4 regions of the Streptosporangium sp. NPDC050284 genome follow, and region 3 is predicted to be linked to each of the others. Evidence: predicted binding sites of a transcription regulator. Region 3 holds the regulator's gene; each other region holds the start of a gene.
The links. The regulator HrcA, encoded in region 3, represses chaperone genes, less so after heat shock. The targets are predictions, from matches to a motif close to TTGGCACTCTCNNNNNGAGAGTGCCAA.
Positions count from the first base shown of each region.

Region 1: groES (co-chaperone GroES) is a predicted target of HrcA. The motif match lies at 2,316-2,342, and genes of this name have one in related genera.
Region 2: ACIBH4_RS06355 (FmdB family zinc ribbon protein) is a predicted target of HrcA. The motif match lies at 2,514-2,540, and genes of this name have one in related genera.
Region 4: groL (chaperonin GroEL) is a predicted target of HrcA. The motif match lies at 2,606-2,632, and genes of this name have one in related genera.

Region 1 covers NZ_JBITIZ010000003.1:301,550-306,718, reverse strand. Annotated here, with positions in the region: gene ACIBH4_RS08960 (hypothetical protein) at 1-806, opposite strand, end outside; gene ACIBH4_RS08955 (class I SAM-dependent methyltransferase) at 1,021-2,187, opposite strand; gene groES (co-chaperone GroES) at 2,432-2,743, shown strand; gene groL (chaperonin GroEL) at 2,834-4,453, shown strand; gene ACIBH4_RS08940 (sigma-70 family RNA polymerase sigma factor) at 4,722-5,169, shown strand, end outside.
Region 2 covers NZ_JBITIZ010000002.1:435,738-440,906, forward strand. Annotated here, with positions in the region: gene galU (UTP--glucose-1-phosphate uridylyltransferase GalU) at 1-184, opposite strand, end outside; gene ACIBH4_RS06345 (5-formyltetrahydrofolate cyclo-ligase) at 210-839, shown strand; gene ACIBH4_RS06350 (potassium/proton antiporter) at 891-2,396, shown strand; gene ACIBH4_RS06355 (FmdB family zinc ribbon protein) at 2,569-2,937, shown strand; gene ACIBH4_RS06360 (S-methyl-5'-thioadenosine phosphorylase) at 3,117-3,929, shown strand; gene ACIBH4_RS06365 (RcpC/CpaB family pilus assembly protein) at 4,079-4,684, shown strand; gene ACIBH4_RS06370 (hypothetical protein) at 4,833-5,165, opposite strand; gene ACIBH4_RS06375 (hypothetical protein) at 5,150-5,169, opposite strand, start outside.
Region 3 covers NZ_JBITIZ010000012.1:116,052-121,220, reverse strand. Annotated here, with positions in the region: gene ACIBH4_RS26840 (16S rRNA (uracil(1498)-N(3))-methyltransferase) at 1-702, opposite strand, end outside; gene dnaJ (molecular chaperone DnaJ) at 880-2,022, opposite strand; gene hrcA (heat-inducible transcriptional repressor HrcA) at 2,037-3,050, opposite strand; gene ACIBH4_RS26825 (hypothetical protein) at 3,233-4,042, shown strand; gene ACIBH4_RS26820 (DUF3097 domain-containing protein) at 4,100-4,915, shown strand; gene ACIBH4_RS26815 (DUF4870 domain-containing protein) at 4,940-5,169, shown strand, end outside.
Region 4 covers NZ_JBITIZ010000002.1:731,948-737,116, reverse strand. Annotated here, with positions in the region: SAM riboswitch class I at 1-127, shown strand, start outside; gene thrC (threonine synthase) at 142-1,434, shown strand; gene ACIBH4_RS07670 (MoaD/ThiS family protein) at 1,457-1,732, shown strand; gene ACIBH4_RS07665 (cold-shock protein) at 2,091-2,291, shown strand; gene groL (chaperonin GroEL) at 2,742-4,367, shown strand; gene ACIBH4_RS07655 (YncE family protein) at 4,832-5,169, shown strand, end outside.

The DNA of each region.
Region 1 (5,169 bases), on a different contig from region 3:
ATGCGGCTCTCGACGGCGGCGGCGCGCTCGTCGATCCTCGGCGCGACCAGGTCGACCCTGGCGCCCACCTGCTCGACCCTTCCGCTCACCAGGTCGACCTTGCCGTTCACCTGCTCGACGGCGGCGAGCATCCGGTCGGTGGCCGTGCCGACGGCCTGCTGGACGCTCGCCACCAGGTCGAGCATCCCCGCCTCGACGCGCCCGGTGCGCTGGGAGAGGTCGGCCACGGCCCTGTCGAGGCGGCTGAACCGGTGCGCCGCGATGCCCATGTCGGCCTGGAGCCTGCCCAGGTGCTCGGCCAGTTGCCCCACCTGCTCGTCGAGGCCCTGGGTGCCGTCGGAGATCGCCCGCAGGCGGGTGATCGCCTCGTCCATGCCCTCGCCCACGGAACCGAGGTCGGTCCACAGGCTCGGCAGCTCGCCCAGGGGGCTGACCCGGTCGCGGACGGTGTCGACGCGGCGGCCGAGGGAGTCGACCCGCTCGCCGACGGCGTCGACGTGGTCGCGTATCGCCTCGACGTGCTGGGCCAGGCCCTCGGCCCAGGAGGGCGGGCGGGCGGCGATGTCGTCCAGCCGGCCGTGGACGGACTCCAGCGTGCCGTTCAGCCCGCCGATCTCGCGCTCCCTGACCTCGCGCAGCACCCACTCCATGCCCTCCAGGCGCCGCCGGATCTCGTCGAGCACGGCCCCCTGGGTGCGCTGCTCGTAGACGTGGTCCTGTGCCGCGCGGGCGAGAAGCTCGCGCATCCGGTCGGAGATGGCGGTCTGGCCGCCTGCCTGGAGCAGGGTGTGGTCGGAGTGATCCACCGAGAGCTCCTTCGCTCGCCGACGCTCAGCCGCGCGGTTGGATTTGATGGGATTTGCTGATGAACGAGAGGGAAACGCAGGCGAGAGAGAACTCCCGCCCGGCAACCTTAGCCCCTGGATCAGGGTTTTCTGGCAGCGAGAATAAAAGAAAGGAATTGCCGGTTGGCTGGAAGAATTGACTATTTTGGCTGGTCAGATGGTGATGATCCGTCGGTCAGTCGGGGGTGCACAGGAAGGCGAACGGCCGGTCACCGATTCGGGTGAGAATGACCACCGCGGATTCCCCGCCGGAAAGTCGGAGGTCTTTCCTGAGGCGGTCGACGTCCACCGCGGAGCCACGCTTCTTGATCGTCACATTGCCGGCGCCGCGCTCGCGGAGAGCCGCCCGCAGCCGCTTGAGCGAGAACGGCAGCGTCTCGTGGACCTCGTACCGCGACGCCCACGGCGTCGGCGTCGCGGTGTCACCGGTGATGTAGGCGATCTGCGGGTCGAGCAGATGCCCGCCGACCGACGCGGCGATCTCCGCGACCAGGTGGGCGCGGATCGCCGCGCCGTCGGGCTCGTAGATGTAGCGCCCGGCGGGGCCGGTGGCGGGATCACCGAGGGCGGGGTCGGGTGTCATCGTGGCCCCCGACGGCAGGATCGTGGCCCTGCGCGCCGTCTCGCCCGCCAGCGCACCGCACCAGATCACGGCCTCCTTGACGTCGCCCCTGTACGAGACCCACTCGGCCTCCGCGCCCTCGGGGACGAACTCGTACGGGATCCCGGGGGCGACCTTCAGGCAGGCCGCCTCGGCTCCGGCCACCATCTCCAGCACGGCGGGCCAGGGCGGTGAGTACCCCATCGGGTCGAAGGTCCGACCCCGCGCGCCGCGGCGCGCGGGGTCGGCGAACAGGACGTCGAAGGCGGCCGGGTCCAGGGTGGAGGCGTCGGCGGCGCGGACCGAGACCCGGTCGCCGAAGCCCAGGGCATCGGCGTTGGCCTGGGCGATCGCGGCGGTGAGCGGGTCGGCGTCGACGGCCTCGACGGAGCACCCGGCCCTGGCCAGGGCGAGGAGGTCGCCGCCGATGCCGCAGCAGACGTCGGCGACCCGCGAGCCGGCGGGGAGGCGCCGCGCCCTGTGGTCGGCGACCTCGCGGCGGGTGGCCTGCTCCAGGCCGGTCCGGGTGAAGTACATGAGATCGGCGTCGGCGCCGAACTTCTCCCGCGCGCGCAGCCTGAGCGTCGCCTGGGTGAGCGCCGCGGAGGTCAGGTCCGCGTCGTAGATCTTCCTTAACCTCGTCACCGCCGTCATCGGGTCGTCGGCGGCGGTCTCGGCCGCGGCGCCCAGGGCCTCCTGGCCGCGCTGGGTGAGGAGTTCCCGGAATGCGTCGAGATTCACATCAGCCGACGCTACCGCCTTGACCGTAGGGCTTCGCCGAAGGGCTTCCACCTGGTTTGACGTTCGCGTGAAGCGGAGAAGGGGTGCTTCGTGTTGACTGTCAAGGCCACCTTGCATACTGTTCCGTATTGGCACTCTCCCGGTGAGAGTGCCAAATACATGCGACGAGGCAGGTCTGACACCCGCGACGGCAGACCGCTGGTCGCCTCTTCTAGATCATTCATATCTGAAGGGGAGGTCCGACGTGACGACCGCCACCAAGGTTCCCGTTAAGCCGCTCGGCGACCGCATTGTGGTCCAGCCGCTTGAGGCCGAGCAGACCACCGCTTCCGGTCTGGTCATCCCGGACACCGCCAAGGAGAAGCCGCAGGAGGGCAAGGTCCTCGCGGTGGGTCCCGGCAACTGGGACGACGAGGGCGAGAAGCGGATTCCGCTCGACGTCAAGGAGGGCGACGTGGTCCTCTACAGCAAGTACGGCGGCACCGAGGTGAAGTACAACGGCGAGGAGTATCTCGTGCTCTCCGCCCGTGACGTGCTCGCCATCATCGAGAAGTAGTTCTCGCTTCACAAAGATGACGTATCGAGCCCCGGGTCGCATGAGCGCCCGGGGCTTTGATGCGCCGACGTACTTATAGAGAGGATTGTCATGCCGAAGACCCTGTCGTTCGAGGAGGACGCGCGCCGAGCTCTCGAGCGCGGCGTGAACGCTCTCGCGGACGCGGTCAAGGTGACGCTGGGCCCGCGCGGCCGCAACGTCGTCATCGACAAGAAGTTCGGTGCGCCCACCATCACCAACGACGGTGTCACCATCGCCCGCGAGGTCGAGCTGGAGACGCCGTACGAGAACCTGGGCGCCCAGCTGGCCAAGGAAGTGGCGACCAAGACCAACGACGTCGCCGGTGACGGCACCACCACCGCGACGGTCCTGGCCCAGGCCATGGTCCGCGAGGGTCTGCGCAACGTGGCCGCCGGAGCGCAGCCGCTCTCCCTCAAGCGCGGCATCGACATCGCGGCCAGGACCGTGAGCGACCGGCTGATCGAGTCGGCCCGCCCGGTCGAGGACAAGAAGGAGATCGCGAATGTGGCGACGATCTCCGCGCAGGACGCCAAGATCGGTGAGCTGATCGCCGAGGCGTTCGACAAGGTGGGCAAGGACGGTGTCATCACCGTTGAAGAGTCCAACAGCATGGGCCTGGAGCTCGAGTTCACCGAGGGTCTCCAGTTCGACAAGGGTTACCTGTCGCCCTACATGGTGACCGACCAGGAGCGCATGGAGGCGATCCTGGAGGACCCCTACATCCTGATCACCCAGGGCAAGATCGCCTCTGTCGCGGACTTCCTGCCGCTGCTCGAGAAGATCGCGCAGACGAAGAAGGCCCTGCTGGTCATCGCCGAGGACGTCGAGGGCGAGGCCCTCGCGGTTCTCGTCACGAACAAGATCCGTGGCACCTTCACCTCCGTCGCCGTCAAGGCGCCGGGCTTCGGCGACCGCCGCAAGGCCATGCTGCAGGACATCGCCATCCTCACCGGTGGTCAGGTCGTCAGCGAGGAGATCGGCCTCAAGCTGGAGCACGTCGGCCTGGAGGTGCTGGGCACCGCCCGGCGCGTCGTCATCACCAAGGACTCCACCACCGTCGTCGACGGTGCCGGTGAGGCCGCGGCGATCGCCGACCGCGTCAAGGAGATCAAGCTCGCCATCGAGCAGTCCGACTCCGACTGGGACCGCGAGAAGCTCCAGGAGCGCCTCGCCAAGCTCTCCGGCGGCGTCTGCGTGCTCAAGGTCGGCGCGGCCACCGAGGTGGAGCTGAAGGAGAAGAAGCACCGCCTGGAGGACGCCATCTCGGCGACGCGTGCGGCGATCGAGGAGGGCATCGTCTCCGGCGGTGGCTCCGCGCTCATCCACGTCTCCAAGGTCCTCGACGACCTGGGCCTGACCGGTGACGAGGCGACCGGTGTCTCCATCGTCCGCAAGGCTCTCGTCGAGCCGGCCCGCTGGATCGCGGAGAACGCCGGCCTTGAGGGCTACGTCGTGACGGCGAAGGTCACCGAGCTGTCCGTCGGCCAGGGCTTCAACGCCGCCACCGGCGAGTACGGCGACCTGATCGCCCAGGGCGTCATCGACCCGGTCAAGGTCACCCGCTCGGCCGTCCAGAACGCCGCCTCCATCGCCGGCATGCTGCTGACGACCGAGGCCCTCGTGGTGGACAAGCCCGAGGAGGAGGCTCCGGCCGCCGGCCAGGGGCACGGCCACGGTCACGGTCACTGATTCCTCAGCGGTTCCGCACGGCTCGCGTCTCGAAGGAGGCGCGAGCCGTTCGCGTTTCGCGGTAAACCGAAAACGATCTCAAGCGTCATGTCGGGCGGAAGACCAAACGCGGTTCTAGCGAATAGACGACATATTTGGCAATCGAATGAAATATTTGCACATTCTGTAGTCGTTGCCGTCACCGTTTGATTACGCCCCGTTACTCCGCCTCAATGTGACCAATCCGTAGCCGTTTGCGATGACGATAGTCACTATCAGGGCGGGCATCATGCCTAACGTGACCGAGGGATGCGTCGCCGACGCCAAAAATGGGGTGAGGCTTGCGACGAGGTCTGATGGGGTCGCCCACAGGGATGATCTCAAGGATCTGACAAGCCTCGCCGTTCAGGGGGATCGCACCGCGATCGAATCTCTGATCGCGCAACTGCGGCCGATGGTCGTCCGATATTGCCGTGGTCGTCTGGGCCGGGTTTCCGGCCAGTATCACATCGCGGACGACGTGGCCCAGGAAGTATGCATAGCGGTGCTGTCCGCGCTGCCCCGATACCGTGACATGGGACGCCCGTTCGCGTCCTTCGTCTTCGGTATCGCGTCTCACAAGGTGGCCGACGCGCTGCGCAGCTCCGTGCGATCCGCCGTGCCCACCCAGGACCTTCCGGACGGGCCCGACGAGGGGCCGGGGCCCGAGGAGACGGTGGTGCGTTACATCGAGGCCG
Region 2 (5,169 bases), on a different contig from region 3:
TCCCGGTGACCATGAGGACGTCGAGCAGTCCGGCGGAGACCGCCTCCTCGACGACATACTGGATCGCGGGCTTGTCGACGATGGGCAGCATCTCCTTGGGCGTCGCCTTGGTCGCCGGGAGAAAACGGGTGCCCATACCCGCTGCGGGAACGACGGCTTTCGTCACAGCTTCGAAGTCGGCCATAACCAAAACCATAGTGGAGGGACCTGTGGACAAGCAGACGCTGCGTACCACAATCGAGGGGGCACGCGCCTCGATGTCCGACGAGCAGCGGCATGCGGCCTCCGTCCAGATCAGGGAGTCCCTGCTGGACCGTCCCTGGGTCCAGATGGCCGGGCTGGTCGCGTGCTACTGGTCGATCGGGACCGAACCCGCGACGCACGGGCTCGTCTTCGCCCTGTGGAAACACGGCGCGACCGTGATCCTGCCCGTGCTCCGCGACGACGACGATCTCGACTGGGCGGTGTACGACGGCCCGGACACCCTCGCCCCCGGCCGTTTCGGGATCATGGAACCGGTCGACACCAGGCGCGGGGTCGACGCCGTCAGGACCGCGGCCCTGGTGATCGTGCCCGCGCTCGCGGTGGACGTCTCCACCGGCGTACGGCTGGGCAGGGGCGGGGGCTCCTACGACCGGACACTGGCCAGGGTCGGCCCGAACGTGCCGACGGTGGCGCTGCTCCACGAGGGCGAGCTGCTCGGCGGCGCTCGCGACAGTGGTTTCGACGATGCTCTCGACGGCGCTTTCGAGGGTGTGCCCGCCGAGCCCCACGACGTCCCGGTCCGCTACGCCGCGACCCCCTCGGGGATCTTCAGGACCGCCGCCGCAAGGGCGTGACGGCCTTTTCGAATACGACACAATGGTCCCCGGAGTGAGAGAGGGGGCCAGATGGGACTGGACGTCTGGCTGCTTCTCGGTGCCGGGATCGTCATCGCGGCCATCGTCGCGGTGCGCGTCGCCCATCGGAGCGGACTGCCCAGCCTCCTCATCTTCCTCGGCTTCGGGCTGATCGTCGGCGAGACCGGGTTCGGGTTACAGTTCGAGGACCCGCAGCTCGCGCAGCAGATAGGCATGATCGCGCTCGCGATCATCCTGGCCGAGGGCGGCCTGACCACCACCTGGAGCCACGTCAAAGAGGCCATCCCCACCTCCCTGGTGCTCGCCACCGTCGGCGTGGGGGTGAGCATCGCGGCCGTCGCGGTCCCGGTGCACCTCATCCTCGACATGGACTGGCGGACCGCGTTCCTGCTCGGCGCGATCCTCGCCTCCACCGACGCCGCCGCCGTCTTCTCCGTACTGCGCCGCCTGCCCCTGCCGCCGCGCCTCGCGGGCATCCTGGAGGCCGAGTCCGGCTTCAACGACGCCCCCACGGTGATCGCCGTCATGCTGCTGAGCACCGCCGCCTCTCCCAGCCTGGGGGTGGCGCTGGTCGACGTGCTCTTCGAGCTGGCGGTGGGCGCCGCCGTCGGCCTCGCGGTCGCCCCGCTCGGCGCGTACGCGCTGCGCCGCATCGCGCTGCCCATCTCCGGCTTGTACCCCATCGCGGTGCTCGCGCTCGCGTTCGTCGCCTACGCGGGAGCCGTGCTGCTCCACGGCAGCGGCTTCCTCGCGATCTACCTCGCGACGCTGGTCATGGGCAACTCGCAGATGCCGCACCGCGCGGCCTCGCGGGGCTTCGCCGAGGGCGTGGCCTGGCTCGCGCAGATCGGCCTGTTCGTGATGCTCGGGATGCTGGCCAGCCCTTCCGAGATGCCGTCCTCGATCGTGCCCGGCCTGGTGGCCGGGCTGATCCTGGTCGCGGTGGCCCGCCCCGCGTCGATCATCGTCTCCTCGCTGCTGACCCGGCTGCTCCGCATCGACCGGCTGGGCTGGCGGGAACAGGCGTTCCTGTCGTGGGCCGGGCTGCGCGGCGCGGTGCCCATCGTGCTCGCGACCATCCCGTGGGCGGCCGACTCCGTTCCCGAGGGCACCGCCAAGTTCATGTTCAACGAGGTCTTCGTGATCGTCATCGTCTACACCCTGCTGCAGGGGCCGACGCTGCCGTTCGTGGCGAAACTCCTCAAGCTGACCAGGCCGGAGGAGGCCCGTGACCTGGAGGTCGAGTCGGCGCCGCTGGAGGAGCTCAACGCCGACCTGCTCCAGGTCAAGGTGCCGCCGACGTCCAAGCTGCACGGCGTGGAGATCTTCGAGCTGCGGCTGCCCAGGGACGCCCAGGTGACGTTGATCGTGCGGGAAGGCCGTTCGTTCGTCCCCGCCGACTCCACGAGGATCAGGGTCGACGATCAGCTCCTCGTCGTGGCCACGGCCGCCTGCCGGGACGTGGTCGAGCGCCGGATGCGGGCGATCAGCCGCAGGGGCAAGCTCGCCGGATGGTACGGCGAACAGGGAACTTGATACCCCGATAGACCTGTTGACCAGGGGGTTCGCCTCGAATTCGGTCACATCTGATGGGAATCGGGCTACGGAATGCGAGGACTCCGGCTCGCGTTTAAGCTTGTCAGCTGCATACCATTAGCAGTCGCGCCACTAGAGTGCCAATCGGCGCGGATCACACGAGGAGGAGAGCGTGCCCACCTACCAGTACGCCTGCACTGCCTGTAACCACCAGTTCGAAATCGTCCAGAAGTTCTCCGACGATGCTCTCACCGAGTGCCCGAGCTGCGCGGGCGACCTGCGCAAGGTGTTCTCCGCGGTCGGCATCGTCTTCAAGGGCTCCGGCTTCTACCGGACCGACAGCCGATCGTCGTCGTCGAGCACCGTGGCCTCCGCGAACGGCTCGTCGAGCGCTTCGGGCTCCTCGGACTCGGGCTCCTCGAAGTCCTCCGACTCGTCGAGCTCGTCCGACTCGTCGTCCTCGTCTTCTTCGAGCTCCTCGACCTCGTCGGACTCCAAGCCCGCCAAGGCCGCGAGCAGCACGGCCGCGGCGGCTTCCTGAGCCACCCGCCCGGAGCCGTTCCCCAGCCCTCTTGCCCCCGTCCCCAGCCCTTTCACCCCCTCCCCGCCCTCAACCCCCTCAGCCTCTTCAACCCCCGATGATTACCCGGCGAACTCGGTTATCCACAGGCCGTCATCGGGGGTCCTCAGGGGTCGGTTCGTGGCGCTAGCCTCAGCTTCATGGTCACTCGCGCGGACATCGGGGTCATCGGCGGCTCTGGTTTCTACTCCCTGCTCGACGACGCCACAGAAGTCGAGATCACCACGCCGTACGGCCCGCCCAGCGACGTCGTCACCGTCGGCCGCATCGGAGGGCGTTCGGTCGCCTTCGTGCCCCGCCACGGTCGCGACCACCGCTTCCCACCTCACCGCATCCCCTACCGGGCGAACCTGTGGGCGCTGCGTTCCCTCGGCGTCCGCCAGGTTCTCGCCCCCAGCGCGGTCGGCTCCCTGCGTACCGAGATCGGTCCCGGCGCCCTGGTCGTGCCCGACCAGCTCGTCGACCGCACCATCGGCCGCCCGCAGACCTACTACGACGAGGGCGGTGTCGTCCACGTCTCCTTCGCCGACCCCTACTGTCCTCTGGGCCGTGCGGCGGCCATCTCCACCGCGCGTTCCGCCGAGGGCTGGGAGACCGTCGACGGCGGCACCCTCGTCGTCATCGAGGGTCCGCGCTTCTCGACCCGCGCCGAGTCCCGCTGGTTCAGCGGCAACGGCTGGTCGATCGTCGGCATGACCGGCTTCCCCGAGGCGATCCTCGCCCGCGAGCTCGCCCTCTGCTACACCACGCTCTCCCTCGTCACCGACCACGACGCCGGAGTGGAGGCGGGTGAGGGGGTCACCCACGAGGAGGTCCTCTCCTTCTTCGCCACCAATGTCGGCCGCATGCGCTCCCTCATCGGCGACGTCGTGGCCGCCCTCCCGGAAAAACGCACCTGCCCCTGCCCCAACGTCCTGGACGGCCTCAAGCTCCCCTTCGAGCTCCCCGGCTGACCGTGCCGTGCTGTGCCGTGGCGGCCGGGCCGTAGTCGCGCCGGGCCGCAGCGGCCTGGCCTTGGTCCACCGCCACTCCGCCACTTCGCGGAGCGATCCCACCCATCGCGGGCACCGCGCCGCCCGACTCCCCACTCCTGGAGTCAGCCATGCGCGCTCTGCGCCGCTTCCTCGGCCGTCGTCACCGTCTCATCGCGACCGTCGTCGCCGCTTCGGCGATGGGCTGCGCCATCCTCGCGCTGCGCCAGGACACCGCCTCGGTGACCGTCCTGGTCGCCGCGAGGGATCTGTCCGGAGGCGTGCTGGGGGCGGCCGACCTGATACCGGCTCCACTGAGACCCGGTACGGTCCCCGACGGCGTCCTGAGGCCCGGCACGCCGTTCGCGGGAAAGGTCCTGACGGGTCCCGCGAGGAGAGGAGAGCCGCTGACGGACGTCCGCCTGCTCGGCCCCGGCCTGCTGACCGCCCACGGCCGGGGAACGGTCGCCACCCCCGTACGGGTCGCCGACCCCGAGACCGCGCGCCTGCTCTCGCCGGGTGACGTGGTGGACGTGCTCGCCGCGACCTCGGCGTGGGAGGGCACCGCCCCGGCGACCGTCGTGGCCGAGGACGTCACGGTCCTCGCCACCCCGGCCGGGGAGTCGGAGCGGGGCGCGCTCGTCGTGCTGGCCACCACGCCGGCCCAGGCCACCGAGTTGGCCTCCGCCCAGGCCGGCGGGCGGCTCTCCATCACGATCGGTCCCCGCGCGGGATGAGGTCTCCCGACGGCCCTCCGTCATGATTGACTCACGCGCAGGGGGTCTTCCGACGGTTCCCCATCACGATCGACTCCCGTACAGGGTGAACCTCACGACGGCCGACGAGGGTACGGCGGCCGGGACCTGCCCCGGCCGCCGTACCCGCTCAGGGACGGTCGGTCGTCCCGGTGATCGCCCAGCGCTGGACGATCGCGGTCATCTCGGCCTCGCGCATCTGAGTCTTCAGGCCCTCGACGGTCCGGTCGCAGAGCAGCAGCGGTTCCGGGGTGGGCCAGGTGGCGATGGCGTGGAAGAGGCGGCTGCCGGTGCCGTAGAGCACGGCCCAGCCCGGCCAGGTGACCTGCAGCAGCGCCGCCTCCGCGCGCGCCTGGTGGTCCCAGGTGTAGTGGGGGACGGGGGTGGCGATCAGGCCGTCACGGTGACGCCCGCGAGCGGAGACCCGCCTGTTCGGAAGGCGGCGGATCACGAGATCCCCCATCCCG
Region 3 (5,169 bases):
CGCCGCCGCGACGACCCCGGCCGTCGAGGTGCGCAGCACCGTCGGCCCGAGCAGCGCAGGCACCGCCTTGGCCTCGCGGAACGCGGCGATCTCCTCCGCCGACACCCCGCCCTCGGGTCCGACCACCACGACGATGTCGCCCCCCGCGGGGAGAGGCAGGCCGGACAGCGGAGAGGCGGCCTCCTCGTGCAGCACGACGCCCAACGCCGCCGCCGAAAGCAGGCCGGCCACCTTCGCGGTGGACGCGAGCTCCGTCACCTCCGGCAGGTGAAAGCGGCGCGACTGCTTGCCCGCCTCGCGCGCCGTGGAGCGCCAGCGGGCCAGCGCCTTGGCCGCCCGCTCGCCCTTCCACTGGGTGACGCACCTCGCCGCGGCCCAGGGGACGATCACGTCGACCCCCGCCTCGGTCATCATCTCCACGGCCAGCTCGCCCCGGTCGCCCTTGGGCAGGCCCTGGACCACGACCAGGCGCGGCGACGGCACGGGCACCTCGTGGCGGCGCAGCACCTCGACCCGGAGCGAGTCTCTGCTCGCCTCGGTCACCACACACTCGGCGACGGAGCCCGCCCCGTCGGTCAGGTCGAGCCGCTCACCCGCCCGCAGCCGCCGTACGGCCGCCGCGTGGCGTCCTTCGGGACCGCCGAAGACGAACTCCGGCCTGGCCAGGTCGGCCGGGTCCGCCAGGAAGACCGGAACGGTCATGGGCCGTCTGGGCGGACCGCGCCGAGGTGTCCCCGACAACGTGACCGGGATGAGGCCTCGGGACGGACCCGACGCCCCGGCCGGGAGCCTGCCGCGAAGACACGACCGGGCAGGGTGCGGGCCGGACCGTGACGACGCGACCGGGAGCGGAGCGGAGCGGCGGCCGTTGAACCCTGGTCAGCGGCCATTGAAAGCGTCCCGCAGGCGGGAGAAGAAGCTCTGCTGCCCGGGGGCGAACTTACCGGGCGGGCGCTCCTCACCGCGGAGCCTGGCGAGCTCCTTCAGGAGCGCCTCCTGCTCCGCGTCGAGGCGGGCGGGGGTCTCCACGTTCACATGGATCAGCAGGTCGCCTCGGCCCGTCTCGTTCAGCCGTTGCACGCCCCGCCCGTAGAGGGGAATCGTCTGCCCGGACTGCGTGCCGGGACGGATGTCGAGCTCCTCGGCGCCGTCGAGCGTCTCCATGGTCAGGATGGTGCCGAGCGCGGCCGCGGTCATCGGGATCTGCACGGTGCAGTGCAGGTCGTCGCCGCGCCTCTCGAAGATCTCGTGGGGACGCTCGACGATCTCCAGGAACAGGTCTCCGGGCGGACCCCCGCCCGGGCCGATCTCGCCTTCGCCGGCGAGCTGGATGTGGGTGCCGTCCTCGACGCCGGCCGGGATGCGGACCTTGATGGTCCGCCGGGTGCGGACCCGGCCGTCACCCGAGCACTCCTGGCAGGGGTTGCGGATGATCGATCCGAAGCCGCCGCACTGGGGGCAGGGGCGGGAGGTCATGACCTGGCCGAGGAAGGACCGGGTGACCTGGGACACCTCTCCCCGGCCATGACACATGTCACAGGTGTCGGGGTGGGTGCCGGCCGCGGCCCCTGAGCCCGTGCAGACCTCACAGACCACGGCGGTGTCGACGACCAGCTCGCGGGTGGTGCCGAAGCCCGACTCGCGCAGGTCGAGCTCGACCCTGATGGTCGCGTTGCGCCCGCGGCGGGCACGGGAGCGGGGGCCTCGGCCACCGCCTCCACCGGCCGCGCCGAAGAAGGCGTCCATGATGTCGCTGAACGGGAAGCCGGCGCCGAAGCCTCCGGCGCCCGCACCGCCGCCCGCGGCGAACGGGTCGGCACCCATGTCGTACATCTGCCGCTTGCCGGAGTCGGACAGGACCTCGTAGGCCTGCGTGATCTCCTTGAAGCGCTCCTGAGTCTCAGGATCGGGGTTGACGTCGGGATGCAACTCGCGTGCCAGGCGGCGGTACGCCTTCTTGATCTCTTCCGCACTGGCGTCACGGCGCACCCCGAGGGTGCCGTAGTAGTCGCTCTTAGCCACTTTTCGTTGACCTCTTATGATGCAGCCAGAATCTGGCTGACGTAGCGTGCCACCGCGCGCACCGCGCCCATCGTGACCGGGTAGTCCATTCGCGTCGGGCCCAGCACACCGAGCCGGGCGAGTTGCTTGTCCCCGGAACCGTATCCAGCGGCGACGATGGATGTGCCCTGGAGTCCGGTGTAGGGGTTCTCCGAGCCGATCCGCACGGTCAGCGCGGAAAGGTCCGAGGTCTCACCGAGCAGTCGCATGAGCACGACCTGCTCTTCCAGGGCCTCCAGCACGTCGCGGAGCCCGACGGTGAAGTCGGCTCCCGCGAGGTTGGCGGCCCCGGCAAAAACGATCTTCTCATCATGCCTGTCCACCAGGGACTCAAGCAGTACGGACAGGATAGTGGCCGCGAGCGGCCGATCCTCCGCGGGCAACCGTTCCGGCAGATCGGCGACCCTGTCGGGAACGCTGGTGAGCCCGCATCCGTCGAGGGAGGCGTTGAGCATCGCGCGCAGGTGTGCCACGCGCTGCTCGTCGATGACGTCGGGCACCTCGATCACGCGCTGCTCGACCCTGCCGGTGTTGGTGATCAGCACGAACATCAGCCGGCGCTCGCTCAGCGGCACCAGCTCGACGTGCCTGACCGTCGAGTGGGTCAGCGTCGGATACTGCACCACGGCGACCTGCCGGGTGAGCTGGGCCAGCAGCCGCACCGTCCGCATGACGACGTCGTCGATGTCCACGGCGCCCGCGAGGAAACTCTCGATGGCCTTGCGTTCCGCGCTCGACAGGGGTTTCACCTGCGAGAGCCTGTCGACGAAGAGCCGGTAGCCCTTGTCGGTGGGCACCCGGCCGGCGCTGGTGTGGGGTTGGGCGATGTAGCCCTGCTCCTCCAGCATCGCCATGTCGTTACGGATCGTCGCCGGGGACACCCCCAGGTTGTGCCGGTCCGCGAGAGCCTTCGACCCCACCGGTTCGTTGGTGGACACGTAGTCCTCGACGATGGCGCGGAGCACGGCGAGCTTGCGGTCGTCGACCAACGTGGTCACCTCCCTGCCTGCGTTCAGAGGGAAACACGAGGCTTGGCACTCTGTGTTCCCGAGTGCCAAGTGTACGGCCCCCGCACGGAAGGCGCGATAAGCGAAAGCGGTGAATGATGACGGCAAGCCTTTGTCAAGTCAACTGCTATCGCGATCCAAGCAGTACCCACCACAATTTGCACATGTCCAACGATTTCGGTTCTTATCCGGGCGACGCCTCCCGCGGCCCCGGTCACGGCGGCCCTCAGCAGCCGTATGGCCAGCAGTACGGCCAGCAGCAGCCCGGCCAGCAGTACGGCCAGCAGCCGTCCGGCCAGCAGTACGGCCAGCAGTACGGCCAGCAGCCCCCCTCGTACGGTTACGCGCCTCCCGGTTACGGCGCCCCGCAGGGACCACCGCCCAGCGGAAAGATCAAGCCTGGTATCGGGTGGATCGTCGGAGTCTGGCTGCTCGCCCTGGTCAGCATCATCGTCGGCATCGGCGGCTTCGCCGGTGGCATCCTCGGCGCGGTCACCGACGCGGCCCCGACGCGGACGTTCGCCCCCGGCGAGACCGCGACGGTCGCGCTCGACCCGGCGGACAAGCCGGCGATCTACGTCGCCACCGGCGGGCCCACCAAGTTCGAGTGCACGCTCACCGGCGGTACGAGCACGCCTCGCCTGCAGAAGCCGGACGTCCAGCAGACCGTCGCGGGATCCGACGGCGTCACCTGGGAGATGGGCCTGCGGGTCGGCGTGGACCAGGCGGGCGACTACCAGGTCCAGTGCTCCGCCGACCCCGCCGACGGCACGACCTTCGGCGTGGGCAGGGAGTTGTCCGCCGACTCGCTGGTGGGCGGGGTGGCCGCCCTGTTCTTGATCCCCGGCATCGGGATCCTGCTCGCCATCGTCGTGACGATCGTCGTGCTGGTGAAGCGGAGCGGTGCCCGCAAGCGCCAGGCCGCCGCATCGTCGATGGGACAGTGGGGACAGCCGGGACCCTACGGCAGGTGACCCCGGTGTTTGCTAGCGTCCCACCTGATCCCCGGCGAGAGAGGGTGGCGGTCGGTGATGTACGAGCGTGACGTTCTGGCGGGAGACTGGCGGCGCCCGCGCAGGGGGACGATCCCCCAGGTGCCCGCGGAGCCCGACCTGGTCGTCGAGGACGCCGACGGCGGCTTCTGCGGCGCCGTGGTGGCCTGCGACAAAGAGTCCGTCACCCTGGAGGACCGCTTCGGGCGGCGGCGGGTCTTCCCGCTGGAGCCGGCGGCCTTCCTTCTGGAGGGCAAGGTCGTGACGCTCGTACGGCCCGCCGCCGCGCCGCGCGGCCCGAGGCGGAGCGCGTCGGGTTCCATCGCGGTCGAGGGCCTGCGGGCCCAGGTCGCGAAGGAGAGCCGGATCTACGTGGAGGGCGTGCACGACGCCGCGCTCGTGGAAAAGGTCTGGGGGCACGACCTGCGGGTCGAGGGCGTGGTCGTGGAGTATCTGGAGGGGGTCGACCACCTGCCCTCGATCGTCGAGGAGTTCGGCCCGGGGCCGGGGCGACGGCTGGGTGTGCTCGTCGACCACCTCGTCCCCGGTTCCAAGGAGAGCCGGATCGCCGCGCGGATCTCCTCACCGCACGTACTGATCGTCGGGCACCCGTTCGTGGATGTCTGGCAGGCGGTCAGACCGCACGTGCTCAGGATCCCCTCCTGGCCGTCGGTGCCCCGCGGGGTGCCCTGGAAGGAGGGTGTCATCGCCGCCCTGGGCTGGAATGTGGAGCCCGCCGACGCATGGCGCCGCATTCTCGGATCGGTCACGACATATGCCGATCTGGAGCCAGAGCTCCTCGGCCCCGTCGAGGAGCTGATCGACTTCGTGACGGTTCCGGACGAGGACGGATAGGCCGTCGACCCATCAGGAGGGGACATGAGCGAGAACCCCGAAGGCCCACCGGCCGACGACCCGACGCGGCGGGTCGGCAAGCCCCCGCCAGACCACTCCTGGCCGGGGCAGAGCACCCCACCCCCGGGCCGGGGACACGTTCCGCCGGACCAGGGATACGGACCTGGTGGCCAGGGTCACCCCCCGCAGGGCCAGGAATACGGATCCCACGGGCAACCGGACCAGCGCTACGGGGGCTACCCGCCGCCCACCTC
Region 4 (5,169 bases), on a different contig from region 3:
GGTGGAGGGACCGGCCCTGCGAAGCCCCGGCAACCATCCCGGTTCAAGACTCGTGATCGACACGAGGTCGGCCGGGACAGGTGCCAATTCCGGTCTGCGACCAGGGTGGTCCAGACGAAGATGAGGGAAAGGCCTCGCTTCATGGCGCTCGCAACCACTGAGAACACCACCACCTCCTCCGGCGCTGCCGACGGCGCGCGTGACCGGCGCTTCGGCCCCGCCGCCGCCCTGTCCTGCCGGGAGTGCGGTGCCCGCTACGACCTCGGCCCCAGCTTCGCCTGTAGCGAGTGTTTCGGGCCCCTTGAGATCGCGTACGACTTCGGGCGGGTGACCCGGGAGCGGATCGCCGAGGGGCCGACCAACATCTGGCGCTACCGCTCGCTGCTGCCCGTCCCCGAGGACGTGGCTTCCAAGCCCAACATGGCGCCGGGCTGGACCAAGCTCGTCAACGCCGGCAACCTCGCCCGCGAGCTGGGCATCCGCTCCCTGCACGTGAAGGACGACTCCGGCAACCCCACCCACTCCTTCAAGGACCGCGTGGTGGCCATCGCCGTCGAGGCGGCCCGCAACTTCGGCTTCCACACCCTCTCCTGCTCCTCCACCGGCAACCTGGCCGGCGCCGTGACCGCCGCCGCCGCGCGGGCCGGGCTGGACGCCTGCGTGTTCATCCCCTCCGACCTGGAGCAGGCCAAGATCGTGATGGCCTCCGTGTACGGCGGCAGGCTCATCGGCATCGAGGGCACCTACGACGACGTGAACCGCTTCTGCTCCGAGCTCATCGGCGACGAGCTGGGCGACCAGTGGGGCTTCGTCAACGTCAACCTCCGCCCGTACTACGCGGAGGGCTCCAAGACGCTCGCCTACGAGATCGCCGAGCAGCTCGGCTGGCGCGTCCCCGACCAGATCGTCATCCCGGTCGCGTCAGGCTCGCAGCTCACGAAGATCGACAAGGGCTTCAAGGAGCTGATCGCGCTCGGCCTGGTCGAGGACAAGCCCTACAAGATCTTCGCGGCCCAGGCCGAGGGGTGCTCCCCGGTCTCCGCCGCCTACAAGGCGGGCCACGACGTGATCCGCCCGGTCAAGCCGGACACGATCGCCAAGTCGCTCGCGATCGGCAACCCGGCCGACGGCCCGTACGTCCTGGACATCGCCCGCCGCACCGGTGGCGCGGTCGAGGACGTCACCGACGCCGAGATCGTCGACGCGATCCGGCTGCTGGCCAGGACCGAGGGCATCTTCGCCGAGACCGCGGGAGGCGTCGTCGTCGGGGTGCTGCGCAAACTGGTCGCCTCGGGCACGCTCGACCCCGACGCGGAGACCGTGGTCCTCAACACCGGTGACGGTCTCAAGACCCTTGACGCGGTGGCCGGGGAGGCACGCCCGACCGCGGTGATTCGGCCTTCTCTTGACGCATTCCGTGCGGCTATCGCCTAGAAATCGTGAAAGGTACTGAATTATGAGCGTTTCTGTGCGGATTCCGACGATTCTCCGGACTTACACCGATGGCGCCGCCGAGGTGAACGGAGAGGGGGAGACCCTGCGCGATGTTCTGCAGAAGCTCGACGCGGACTTCCCGGGGATCGGTGCCCGGATTCTCGATGAATCGGGAAAGATCCGACGTTTTGTCAATGTCTATGTGGGAGATGAGGATGTCCGTTTTGCCGACAACCTCGACACGGCCACACCCTCGGGCGCTCAGATCTCCATCATCCCGGCGGTGGCCGGAGGCTGACTCCTCCGCCCTGACGCGGCCCTGACCGCCTCGCGTCGCACCGCGTCATCCCCGGCGGCACCCGCGAATCCACGGCACCCGCCCGGCTCCGGCCGGGCGGGTGCCGTGTTTTATGACAGAAGCTCATATTTGTCGCGTGGACGAATAATGTAACCCCTGACTAACTAGTAGTGATGATGAAACTTTCTCCTCGTGATAAAAGCTCTCGTAAAGAGGTAGTTTGGTGCTTGACTCTGTTGCCCGACCGCTTCCCACAGGTATGGTCGGAACGATCGACGTGGCGAAGTCCGCCCCGGAGATTGGGGACTTCGCGAGAGGAATGGGCGTCGTCCTTTAAGACCAGTAAGAGGAGTCGCAAGTGGCGCAGGGCACCGTCAAATGGTTCAACGCGGACAAGGGCTACGGCTTCATCGCGGTAGACGGTGGTAAGGATGTGTTCGTCCATTACTCCGCGATCATGATGGATGGCTACCGCGCCCTGGAGCAGGGACAGCGGGTCGAGTTCGAGATCACCCAGGGGCAGAAGGGCCCCCAGGCGGAATCCGTCCGGGCGGTCTGACGCGGCCGTTTCATGAATTCGCAGGGAGGAGCCGGCGGGTCCCGAGGTGTCGCGGTCCGCTGAACCCCCACCGCCCAGGCCCGGCTCGCCCTCATCCGGCGAGCCGGGCGTTCGTGTCGTTCGGGCATGCGCCGACGACGGCAATGACGCCGGTGATCCCAAAGGCGCCAAAGGCGCCGATGATGACGCATCGCGTACGCCGACGTGACGCGGGATCTTCGCGGACATGACGAGAAGCCGAAGATCGTCCCACGCGCGGCCCAGGTCAACGGGACGCGGCTTGCACTCGTCGGGGTAGAGTGCTAAACAGATTCTTGGCACTCACGCATAGAGAGTGCCAATCCTGGATCGAGGCGATGGGGCCCGCCGAACGGAGTCGTGGGCCCACATGCCGTCGCGGGCGTCGGCTCGGTCCGGTGTAAGCCACCCTTTCTCTGGGAGGTTAGCCGTATGGCAGCCAAGATGATCGCGTTTAACGAGGACGCCCGGCGCGGTCTCGAGCGCGGCATGAACCAGCTCGCGGACGCCGTCAAGGTGACCCTCGGCCCCAAGGGCCGTAACGTCGTGCTGGAGAAGAAGTGGGGCGCCCCCACCATCACCAACGATGGTGTCTCCATCGCCAAGGAGATCGAGCTCGAAGACCCGTGGGAGAAGATCGGGGCCGAGCTCGTCAAGGAGGTCGCGAAGAAGACCGACGACGTCGCGGGTGACGGCACCACCACCGCCACCGTGCTCGCCCAGGCTCTCGTACGCGAGGGTCTTCGCAACGTCGCCGCCGGCGCCAACCCGATGTCCCTGAAGAAGGGCATCGAGGCCGCCGTCGAGCGCGTGTCGGAGGAGCTGTCCAAGCTCGCCAAGGACGTGGAGACGAAGGCGCAGATCGCCTCCACGGCGTCCATCTCCGCGGGCGACCCGCAGATCGGCGAGATGATCGCCGAGGCGATGGACAAGGTCGGCAAGGAAGGCGTCATCACCGTCGAGGAGAGCAACACCTTCGGTCTCGAGCTTGAGCTCACCGAGGGCATGCGCTTCGACAAGGGCCTCACCTCGATGTACTTCGTCACCGACCCGGAGCGTATGGAGGCCGTCCTCGACGACCCGTACATCCTCGTCGTCAACTCCAAGGTGTCCGCCAACAAGGACCTGCTCCCGGTTCTCGACAAGGTCGTGCAGGCCGGCAAGCCGCTGCTGATCATCGCCGAGGACGTCGAGGGCGAGGCCCTGGCCACCCTGGTCGTGAACAAGATCCGTGGCCTGTTCCGCTCGGTCGCGGTCAAGGCGCCCGGCTTCGGTGACCGTCGCAAGGCGATGCTGGGCGACATCGGCATCCTGACCGGTGCCCAGGTCATCAGCGAGGACCTCGGCCTGAAGCTGGAGTCCACCACCCTGGACCAGCTCGGTCGCGCCCGTCAGGTCATCGTCACCAAGGACGAGACCACCATCGTCGACGGCGCCGGTGACGCCGAGCAGATCGCCGGTCGGGTCAACCAGATCCGCGCCGAGATCGACAACACCGACTCCGACTACGACCGCGAGAAGCTCCAGGAGCGTCTGGCCAAGCTGGCCGGCGGCGTGGCCGTCATCAAGGCCGGTGCCGCGACCGAGGTCGAGCTCAAGGAGCGCAAGCACCGCATCGAGGACGCCGTTCGCAACGCGAAGGCGGCCGTCGAGGAGGGCATCGTCCCCGGCGGTGGCGTGGCGCTGCTGCAGGCCGGCGCGAAGGCGTTCGACAAGCTGGAGCTCTTCGGCGACGAGGCCACCGGTGCCGCGATCGTGAAGAAGGCTCTGGAGGAGCCGCTGAAGCAGATCGCGGTGAACGCCGGCCTTGAGGGCGGCGTCGTCGTGGAGAAGGTACGCAACCTTCCCGCGGGTGAGGGCCTCAACGCCGCCACCGGCGAGTACGTCAACCTGTTCGAGACGGGCATCATCGACCCGGCCAAGGTGACGCGTTCCGCGCTGCAGAACGCGGCGTCCATCGCGGCGCTGTTCCTCACCACCGAGGCCGTCATCGCCGAGAAGCCCGAGAAGGCCGGAGCCGCCCCCGCCATGCCCGGCGGCGGCGACATGGACTTCTGAGTCCAGCCGCTTTCGCATAAAAGAGGCGACCCCGAGATCTCGGGGTCGCCTCTTTTATGCGTACTTCCCCGAGGTGATATCAGCCATTGGTCGTCGTACCTCCTTGAGAGGGCCGCCCCGACGGGCGCCGGCGGAGAGGCAGGGAGAGGCGGAGTTCGATCCGGCGGCCCGGAGTGCGGAGTCGCGGGCGAGAAGGGGCCTCGAAAGGGCCGGGCGGGGCCGAGAGGGCGCGATCACCTCCATGCCGTCCGTTCGGCTTCGGTGTCGTCAGGCAATGAGTGGACAAGGCGGGCGAAACGATATTGCAAGCCGGTGTGTCGTTTCCTTAACGCGACGCCGTGCGGTCATAGAACGAAGTGCTTGCTGCGACAACGGGGTTCTTGACGGCACGGCGGAGGATGACGATGTATCACCACCACTGGAAAGCATCTGAGGGCGGGTGGCGGTCGTGTGTCCTTCCCGCCATGGTGGCGCTGGTCGTCGTGGCCGGTCTGATGGCGCCGACGGCCGCGGACGCGGCGGACACGCCGCCGAACAACGTCGTCTACGTGGCCAACTCGCAGTCGGACACCGTGTCGGTGATCGACGCGACGACCAACGACGTGATCGCCGCCATCCCCGTCGGCGAAAACCCCATCGGGGTGGCGGTCGCTCCCGACAACGCGCATGTCTACGTGGCCAATTCGCAGTCGGCCACCGTGTCGGTGATCGACGCGACGACCAGAGAGGTCACCGCGACCATCCCCGTCAGTGGCAACCCCATCGGGATCGACGTCTCCTATGGCGGCACCCGTGTCTATGT